DNA from 2 places in the Desulfotomaculum sp. genome. Region 2 is predicted to be linked to the other one. Evidence: predicted binding sites of a transcription regulator. Region 2 holds the regulator's gene; the other holds the start of a gene.
What was found. The regulator LexA, encoded in region 2, represses DNA repair genes until DNA is damaged. The targets are predictions, from matches to a motif close to CNAACANNTGTTNG.
Positions count from the first base shown of each region.

Region 1 (4,430 bases), on a different contig from region 2:
TATTTTCACCGTCGTCAGGTCGCCCTGCCCCGGCTTGCGCCGGGCACCATCTTACACAAGCCGCTGCCTATTGGCTCTTTCAGCCTGTGTGCGTGTCTCGACTTTCCTCTGCTGCGTCTAAAACGCAACAGCGACTACTCACTGTACTTTGAATATGCCGCATTCCTGCGACAATTATAGATTATACTACTTTGCAGAAATAAATCAAGAGCTATGTTCCTGGAAATTTAAGAATATTACTCTAAATATTATTTATAATGGATCTAAAAATCAAATCATGTAATTTTGTGTAGTTTTATGGCATAGGGATTAATTATAATTATCTAACTAAATATAGCTATATATTAACGTTAAACATGTTTATATATAAACGAATATTAAAGAAATTACCAAAAGTTTCATGTTTTTGACAAAAGTATGTATAATTTTCTATTTTATTACCAAAACTCAATTCAACATCAACATCGGCAGGAATTTTGGACTTCATGGAGAAGAAATAATAAAGTAACCACAAGGGGGATGATTAAAATGGAAACTCTAAAACCTAATTATGGTTATCGGGTCAACCAAAAGTACGATGGATCCCTGATTGGCATCGAAATTATCTGTTGCAGTAAGCACATCGGTGAAATGCGCTTTAAAGACGGTGAAGCATTATCCTGTCCTGAATGTGGTATAAAACATCGGCTCAAAATTCATCACAATCATTTCCATATCGATCGGGAGGATTAGATATAAATTTAAGCCGCACCAAAAAGGTGCGGTTTTCTATTTGCTTGGTTTTTTCTCTATCAGATGCTTCCAGTATCGGATGGGCATAAACTGTTTTTGCAGCTTGGGGTTAATCCGATTTTGAATTGCTGTGCTGGAAAAATATTTTTTCCATAATTCCTGGTAGTAGGCTTCATTTGCAGCCAAGGTAAGCCCTTGTGGGATGTCCAGGTTTGTTAATAGCCATTCCTTTTTGTTGTATACAGCGGCGATTTTCCTTTTTAAGTCATGGATCATCCAATTTTGGTCAGACAATCTATTGGCAAAGTGGGGTGACACTAGCCCAACTATATTATGGTCCGGTTCCATCGTTGCATAAAAACAATCGTTGGCTAATTTTTGAAAACGAATTAACCCTAGCATACGGTGCCTTTCCTTACTAACCCTTTGACTTCGTTCATATACCTTTCTCACTGTATCCTCAGCCAAATTAGAATTTATTTTGGGTCCTAGCTGGAATCCCAATCTGAGATATTGATAAATTAGTGTTCCGCTACCCTGTAATTCTGATAAATAAACATAAAATATCTGCTGCAGGGTATAAAAGGATATCTTATCCTCTATGGCCCGATAGACTTTGTCGCTTTTCTCTTGATCCGTGTGAATGGTTATGGCCTGACTAAATAAATCCTGCTGAAATTCATCTTGGTAAACAATATAATCCGGCCTCTCACTTCGGTAATAAGCCTCGTAAACAGCCGTTAATAACCCCTCAAAGCTTCCATCATAAATAAAATAAATCATGTTAAATCTCCCCTGTAATACAAGCCTGGGCATCTTCCAATTGGTAACCCAAGCTTTGCTCAGTAAACAGGGCCAATTGGGTGTAGGTTTCTTTTTTGGGGTGGGGCAATAGGCGGCTTTTGATTGCCTCTGCCCTAAAAGGTACTTCACCATAATATTTGCCTTTACAGGTGATAAAATAGCGCGCTCGTTTTAAGACAATGCCCATCTTATGTAAATCTTCAAAGCCCAGAGAGTGAAATCTTCGGGCCGTTATTATTTTCCTTGCATTTTTCACCCCGATGCCTGGTACCCGAAGGATTAAAGGATAGTCCGCCTTGTTTATTTCCACCGGAAATATATGAAGATTCCGTAAGGCCCAATCGGATTTAGGATCAAGGTCAAGTTGAAAATTTGGTTGATCTTCAGAAAGAAGTTCCTGCGCCTTGAAACCATAAAAACGAAGCAGCCAGTCGGCCTGGTATAACCGATTTTCACGCTTAAGTGGTGGGGTAGCGATTTGTGGTAGTACGGGTTTATTGGATACTGGTACGTAGGCTGAATAATACACTCTTTTAAGATCGAAATTTTTATATAGATTTTCCGATAGATTAATAATCTTAAGATCTGTATCCGGTGTGGCACCGATAATTAATTGGGTGCTTTGCCCGGCTGGCACGAAGGAGGGAGCTTTTCTGGAGATTTTCCTTTCTTCTCTACTTTCTAAAATATGTGAACCGATAAGACCCATTGGTTTAAGAATGGTTTCCTTTCTTTTTTGCGGTGCCAGTAGTTTTAACCCTTCATTGGAAGGCAGTTCGATATTTACACTCATTCGATCAACCAGGGTGCCAGCCTCGGCTATTAATCGCCAATCCGCCCCGGGAATAGCCTTTAGGTGGATATAGCCATTAAAACGTTCCTCTAGTCTTAGTTTTCGTACCGTTTGCAACAGCAGTTCCATGGTATGATTCGGGTTGTTACAGATGGCGGAACTAAGGAATAAGCCTTCGATGTAATTCCTCCGGTAAAAATTGATGGTCAAATCAACCACTTCCTCCGGGGTAAAGGCAGCCCTAGGCAGGTCGTTACTAACCCTATTTACACAGTAGGCACAATCAAAGACACAGTAGTTGGTAAGAAGTATTTTTAAAAGGGAAATACATCTGCCATCGTCCGACCAACTATGACAAATGCCACTCTGGGCTGCGTTGCCCAGGCCGCCGGCAATACTTTTGCGCTTGCTGCCGCTGGACGAACAGGATACATCATATTTTGCCGCATCGGATAAAATCCTTAGCTTTTCCAATAATTCCAATCTTAACACCCCGTTAAGGCATAGCTTTCTGTCATCCTTCGCTAGCTCAGCATGAAGAAGATTTTCTTTTATTACCGGCTCCAATATTAACAGGTAAGCTCTTTCGTATTATTTTATCATAGAACAAGTGTTCCCAACAGTCGTTTTGCAAAATTCATGCTATTAATTTATCAAATACCTCTAAGCATAACATGCACAAAAAGCCCAGGCCTATTGCGCCCAAAAGCTGACGGCTAATCCTCAGCCAAACTACCGGCCTGTTTGTTTTTTATAAATCTCCAAAAAGTTATCCATTTTTTCCCTTGCCAAAGCACCTGTTAAACTAGGTGTCTCAAAAAAGCGCTCCGGGAATTCAAGCTTGTCCAGGTGATAGCCTAGAAGTTGCCTGGTCTGGTTTTTGATCTCGTATATAGCCTGACCTAACGTAGCCAGTTCTTCCGCGGTGGTGCTAATGCCTATGGCAGCCAGGGCTTCAATAACCGTATCTTGCTGGTAAATTTCCCTGGCAAACAAACAGATGGTCAGGCAATTTAAGACATTACGCCATTTCTCTTCTTGAATAAGGGCCGTTACTTTCTCAGCCTCTGACTTGTCCTTTAGTTTTTGATCCACTGAATAGCCGGCGTTATCCAGATGACTGTGTCTAGCCCCCACTGCTTGGCCAAGAATGTTTAGATAACCTGTATGATAGCCGGCGATTTCTGTTTTCCCTAGGGTTAGGGCATATTCTGTCCCACCATAGAGATTGGCTGCTTTATAGGCACCCTGAGCCATCACTTGATATAATCGATTAGGCTGCTTAACAATTTGTTGTAGTATTTTTAGGTAGGCGACTGGTTGATCGAAGTTTGGTTGAACCCCCAGCTCAGCCTCAGAAATAATCCCCTTAGCAAAGGCTTCGGTAACCCAGCCCAACAGGACTCCAGCAGATATGGCATCCATACCTAATTCTTCTACCGCATCGATTAATTCATAGATTTTACCCTGGGACGACATGCCAAGAAAAGATCCTAGGGCAAAAATCAATTCGTGATCATAGGATAGGTTTTTCGACTCATAATCATAACCAGGGCCAAATTCCCTGCGATGCAAACCAATATGAATACAGCCCACAGGACAACCTGCACAGGCCATCTTGCGAACCAACGAATTCTCGGCAAAGGCCTCACCACTGATGGCCTCGGCGTGTTCAAAATGACTTTGTTGCAAATTACGGGTGGGCAGCCCCTGTAAATTGTTTAAGCCGTTAACATTGATAGCTGTCCCTAACCCATGATATTTTTCCATTATGTCCGTACTAACGGCACGGTCATATATTGCTTTATAAACGCGATTGTAGCTTTGATAGTCTTCTATTTTTTCTTCCCTTTCGCCATGTATGACCACAGCCTTGAGGTTCTTAGCACCAAAAACCGCACCAAGGCCAAGTCTGCCAAAATGTCGATAGGTGTCCACATTAACATTGGCAAAGGCTACCCCCCTTTCCCCTGCGGGGCCAATACGAATGCTACTGCGGTGACCTCTGCCCCTTTCCAGATTCCTTAGGATACTGCCAGTTTCAGAAACTGACAAACCCCAGAGGGCTGAGGCATCTTTAAAACGAACCCCTTGATGACTA
Region 1 covers NZ_CEVWQM010000024.1:43,636-48,065, reverse strand. Annotated here, with positions in the region: RNA gene rnpB (RNase P RNA component class B) at 1-146, opposite strand, end outside; gene AC1U9Z_RS13800 (hypothetical protein) at 529-732, shown strand; gene AC1U9Z_RS13795 (TIGR03915 family putative DNA repair protein) at 769-1,515, opposite strand; gene AC1U9Z_RS13790 (putative DNA modification/repair radical SAM protein) at 1,517-2,812, opposite strand; gene AC1U9Z_RS13785 (aldehyde ferredoxin oxidoreductase N-terminal domain-containing protein) at 3,062-4,430, opposite strand, start outside.
Region 1: the regulator LexA is predicted to act here: its motif matches at 2,933-2,946, upstream of AC1U9Z_RS13790 (putative DNA modification/repair radical SAM protein).

Region 2 (4,430 bases):
TTGCCGTGACCCCATTATGATCGGACAAATAGATCATATCGTAGAGGCTGTGCGGGAACGGGTTAAAGACAATTTTAAGCGGTACGGCTATGCGTATTTCCTGCATTTTAACATCTATGGCAAGGATGGGGTAATGGGTAAGCTTGAACCTCAACCGGCAATAACGACACATGAGTTGGGCATTATTATTGAGGCTGTGGCAGAAACCCAAGAAATAGCGAATACCATTTGCAGCTTTGCCCGATCCACCATGCTTCACTATGGCTATCCTGGGCGGGTAGCTACAGCTGGCAACCTGGCCTTTCCCTATTCCCCTTCGGACTTTAAGGCCGGAGCTGTTTACAACTTTAATATTTATCACTTATTACAGGTTGATGATCCCGTGGCATTGTTTCCATTTGAAATCATTCATGCAGGGGAGGAAAAATAATGTCAAAGGCTAAATTAACTGAGTTGGCTTCGGTTATTCGAAGTAAAAATTCTGGACCCTATGAACTAACCTTAGATGTTATTTTTAAGGATCAAAAATCATATGAAGCTGCCTGTACAGCGAAGGTAATCAATAAAACTACCGTTGCAAAACTCTATGGCATTCCTGAGACGGATGTCATAGGAATTGTCGAATTTTCTCCTGCCTACGCCATCAAGGCTACCATTGTACGGCCCTACCCATCCGGTGCCCTTGGTGAAACCGATGTCTATGGTGCTCAACAGCATGCCCCTTTATTGGACCTAGAGATAGAAGTCTAAAAGGGCCATACCAGTTTCGGCAAAAAATACAAAAATTCGAGGTTTGTCCCAAAACCGTAAGATAAATAGTAATAATTTTATCTTTTGCAGTAATTTAGCTAATTTACAAATTGGGTTTATAGACTATATAATAAATAAAGGATATTAGATTTTATAACAGGAGGAGATAAATCCTTGTTTTGCAACGATGATCAGCCTATGTTTAACATAGGCGTTATTGCCGAACTTTTAAAGGTACATCCAGAGACCCTTCGTATTTGGGAAAAGCACAAGCTAGTTGAACCTGCCCGTCGCAATAAACAGAGGTTATATAGTAATAACGATGTTAAAAGACTTCAGTTTATTCATTATCTCATTAATGAAAAAGGACTGAATATCGCAGGTGTGCTACAGATTATTAGTATGTATCCCTGCTGGGATATCAAGTATTGTGACGGTGGTAGTCAACAAAAGGGTGAAAATGTAAACTTAAACAAGCCCTGTTGGAAGGAACAAGGTGCATATTGTTATGTCATAGAGGATAAGGCAGAACACTGCAGCATGTGTCCACACTACAATAAAGATTGCCAATCAAACTCAAACTAGCAAAGATCCAACAAAAAAAGGTCGCTATGCGACCTTTTTATATTTTTCTCATTAGTCCAACCACTTTGCCAAGTATTTTAATGTCTCTTACAAAAATGGGAGATAGGAGGCTGTTTTCGGGTTGAAGCCGAATGCCATCTTTTTCTTTGAAAAATCTTTTCACGGTGGCCTCGTCTTCTAATAATGCGACGACTATTTCACCATTATTGGCGGATTCCTGCCTTCTCACTAAAACAAGGTCGCCGGGTAAAATACCAGCTTCGATCATACTGTTGCCCCGCACGGTAAGCATGAAGAAATCACCATAACCAGTAAAACTCCTGGGTAAAGTAACCTTTTCATCAAAATTTTCAACGGCTAAAAGGGGGACCCCGGCAGCCACTTCTCCCAGCATAGGAATATTGATCATCTCTTCGTATTGGTTATCCGGCTGCTCAGGGAATGAAGCAGGGCTGGTATCGGCCGAATCCGTGTTAATAATTTCAATGGCTCTTGGTTTGGTAGGATCCCGTCGCAGATAACCCTTTTGTTCTAATCTTTTTAAGTAAGAGTGAACGGTAGAACTGGATGAAAGACCAACTATTTCCCCAATTTCCCTAACTGACGGGGGATAACCCTTTTGCTTGACATTTTCTATAATAACCCTTAAAACTTCTGATTCCCTAGGATTTAACATCGGGGTTCACAACCTTTCACAAAGAAAAATAAGGTTAATCATGATTTGGTATATTATATCATACTCTGGATCAAGATAAAAACATTTGTTCGATGTTATTTTAAATCAATCGGGTAGAATAAACAGTAGAATGAATATATGTTTATTGTAAAAAATGGTATATTAATAGTAGTTGTTAGCCTGAGCAGTGGCGAGGGATCTTTTCTTTCATTGAGAGGTTAGACCCAAGATCCTTCGCTGTGGTTCAGGATGACATAAAATTTTCATTCTTTGATGGTGCCGGTAACGGTGCGGCAGTCTTTTGCCCTTTTGCGGTTAACCCGATAATAAGGCTAAATTCGGTTATTACAAAGATTAGGGAGGAAACAACCATTAGAACCGTAGATTGTGCTGTAATCATATCTGAAGTAGCCCGCTTGTGTCAGGAGGCAAATTATAAGCTGGCAGATGATGTTGTAAATTCCTTTAAACGTTCCAATGAGACAGAGGTTTCCCAAAGTGGTAAGGAAATTTTAAATATGTTGGTGGAGAATGCGGGGATAGCTGCAGCAGAATCGATACCAATGTGTCAGGATACCGGAGTAGCAGTGGTGTTTGTTGAATTAGGACAGGAAGTACAAGTTATCCATGGCAATTTAGTTGATGCCATAAATGAAGGAGTACGTAAGGGTTACCTTGAAGGTTATTTAAGAAAATCCATGGTTAAACACCCACTGGCAAGAGTCAATACCGGTGATAATACCCCGGCTGTAATCCACACCAGCATAGTAGCAGGTGATAAAATTAGGATAACGGTGGCCCCTAAGGGTGGGGGCAGTGAAAATATGAGTTCATTAAAGATGTTAAAGCCAGCCGAAGGAGTAGAAGGTGTCAAGAAATTCATCTTAGATACCGTTCAGGCTGCGGGACCAAATCCTTGCCCGCCACTGATTATCGGAGTGGGGATTGGTGGGACCATGGAAAAGTGTGCCCTGTTGGCCAAGGAAGCACTATTAAGAACCGTTGGTGAACCGCATCCGCTGTCTGATATTGCTCAGTTGGAGAAGGAACTGCTGGAAGCCATTAATAAATTAGGCATTGGCCCTGCGGGGTTGGGAGGTAGAACAACGGCATTGGCAGTACATATCGAAATTTTTGGTTGTCATATTGCGAGCCTGCCCGTGGCAGTAAACATTAATTGCCATGCCGCTAGACATAAATCCGTAAGCATATAGGAGGTGCACAGAGTGACAAGGGTTAACATAACAACACCACTATCGGATGAAATTGTAAAGAGCCTTCGCATCGGGCAGCAGGTTTTTATTAATGGCGTCATTTATACCGGAAGGGATGCAGCCCATAAAAGATTAGTGGAACTACTGGACCAAGGAAAGGAACTGCCGATTGATCTCAAGGGTCAGATTATCTACTATGTTGGCCCGGCTCCGGCGCGTCCCGGTAAAGTAATTGGCTCTGCCGGTCCTACCACCGCCGGACGCATGGATGCCTATGCCCCTCTTTTAATTGAACAAGGCCTTAAAGGCATGATTGGCAAGGGAGCCAGATCAGAAAAGGTACTCCAGGCCATGCAAAAACACGGTGCTGTTTACTTTGGAGCCATTGGTGGAGCAGCCGCATTGATAGCAAGAAGTATTCAAGAAGCCACCATTGTGGCCTACCCGGAGCTAGGACCAGAGGCCATCTATCGGCTGGTGGTTAAAGATTTCCCGGCCATTGTTGTTAATGATTCCTTGGGTGGAGACTTATATCAGGAAGGGAAAAAACGATATGCATTAGAGTAAACTTAGCTCTCATGCAATGCTTTGCTTGCGGGGATGTAGTTCAATTTTATGATGAAGGATGTTGATGTCCTCGGTGAGTACCAATAACCATTTTTTTTATCGGAAACTTCATTCTTTATTGGGGTTATTCCCCATTGGTTTTTTTCTTTTGGAACATCTAATAACCAATTCATTTGCCATATTAAGTCCAGAAAGATTTGATCGCGCAGTGGTTTTCCTGCAAAACATTCCTTATTTAATTGCCTTGGAAATAATTTTTATTGCTTTACCTCTTACAATACATGGGCTGTACGGGCTTTATATCGTATACTTGGCCAAGAATAATCTATTTAGCTATTCCTATGCAAGAAATTGGATGTTTTATCTGCAGCGTTTGTCTGCTGTGATAACATTAGTATTTGTAATTATTCATGTATGGCAACTTAAGCTGGTTCATTCCTTGACTGGCTTGTCAATAAATTTTATTACCATGCATAATTTGTTGTCAGACCCCCTTTGGCTAACCTTTTACATTATTGGCCTGCTGGCTGCTTGCTTTCATTTTGCCAATGGACTATGGAATTTTACTGTCAGTTGGGGTATTGCTGTGGGGGAGCAGGTTCAGACCTTTATTTGGAGATTATGTATGCTGTTATTTA
Region 2 covers NZ_CEVWQM010000004.1:15,229-19,658, reverse strand. Annotated here, with positions in the region: gene AC1U9Z_RS03170 (acyclic terpene utilization AtuA family protein) at 1-430, shown strand, start outside; gene AC1U9Z_RS03165 (DUF4387 domain-containing protein) at 430-750, shown strand; gene AC1U9Z_RS03160 (MerR family transcriptional regulator) at 925-1,335, shown strand; gene lexA (transcriptional repressor LexA) at 1,373-2,011, opposite strand; gene AC1U9Z_RS03150 (fumarate hydratase) at 2,383-3,225, shown strand; gene AC1U9Z_RS03145 (Fe-S-containing hydro-lyase) at 3,238-3,792, shown strand; gene AC1U9Z_RS03140 (succinate dehydrogenase cytochrome b558 subunit) at 3,857-4,430, shown strand, end outside.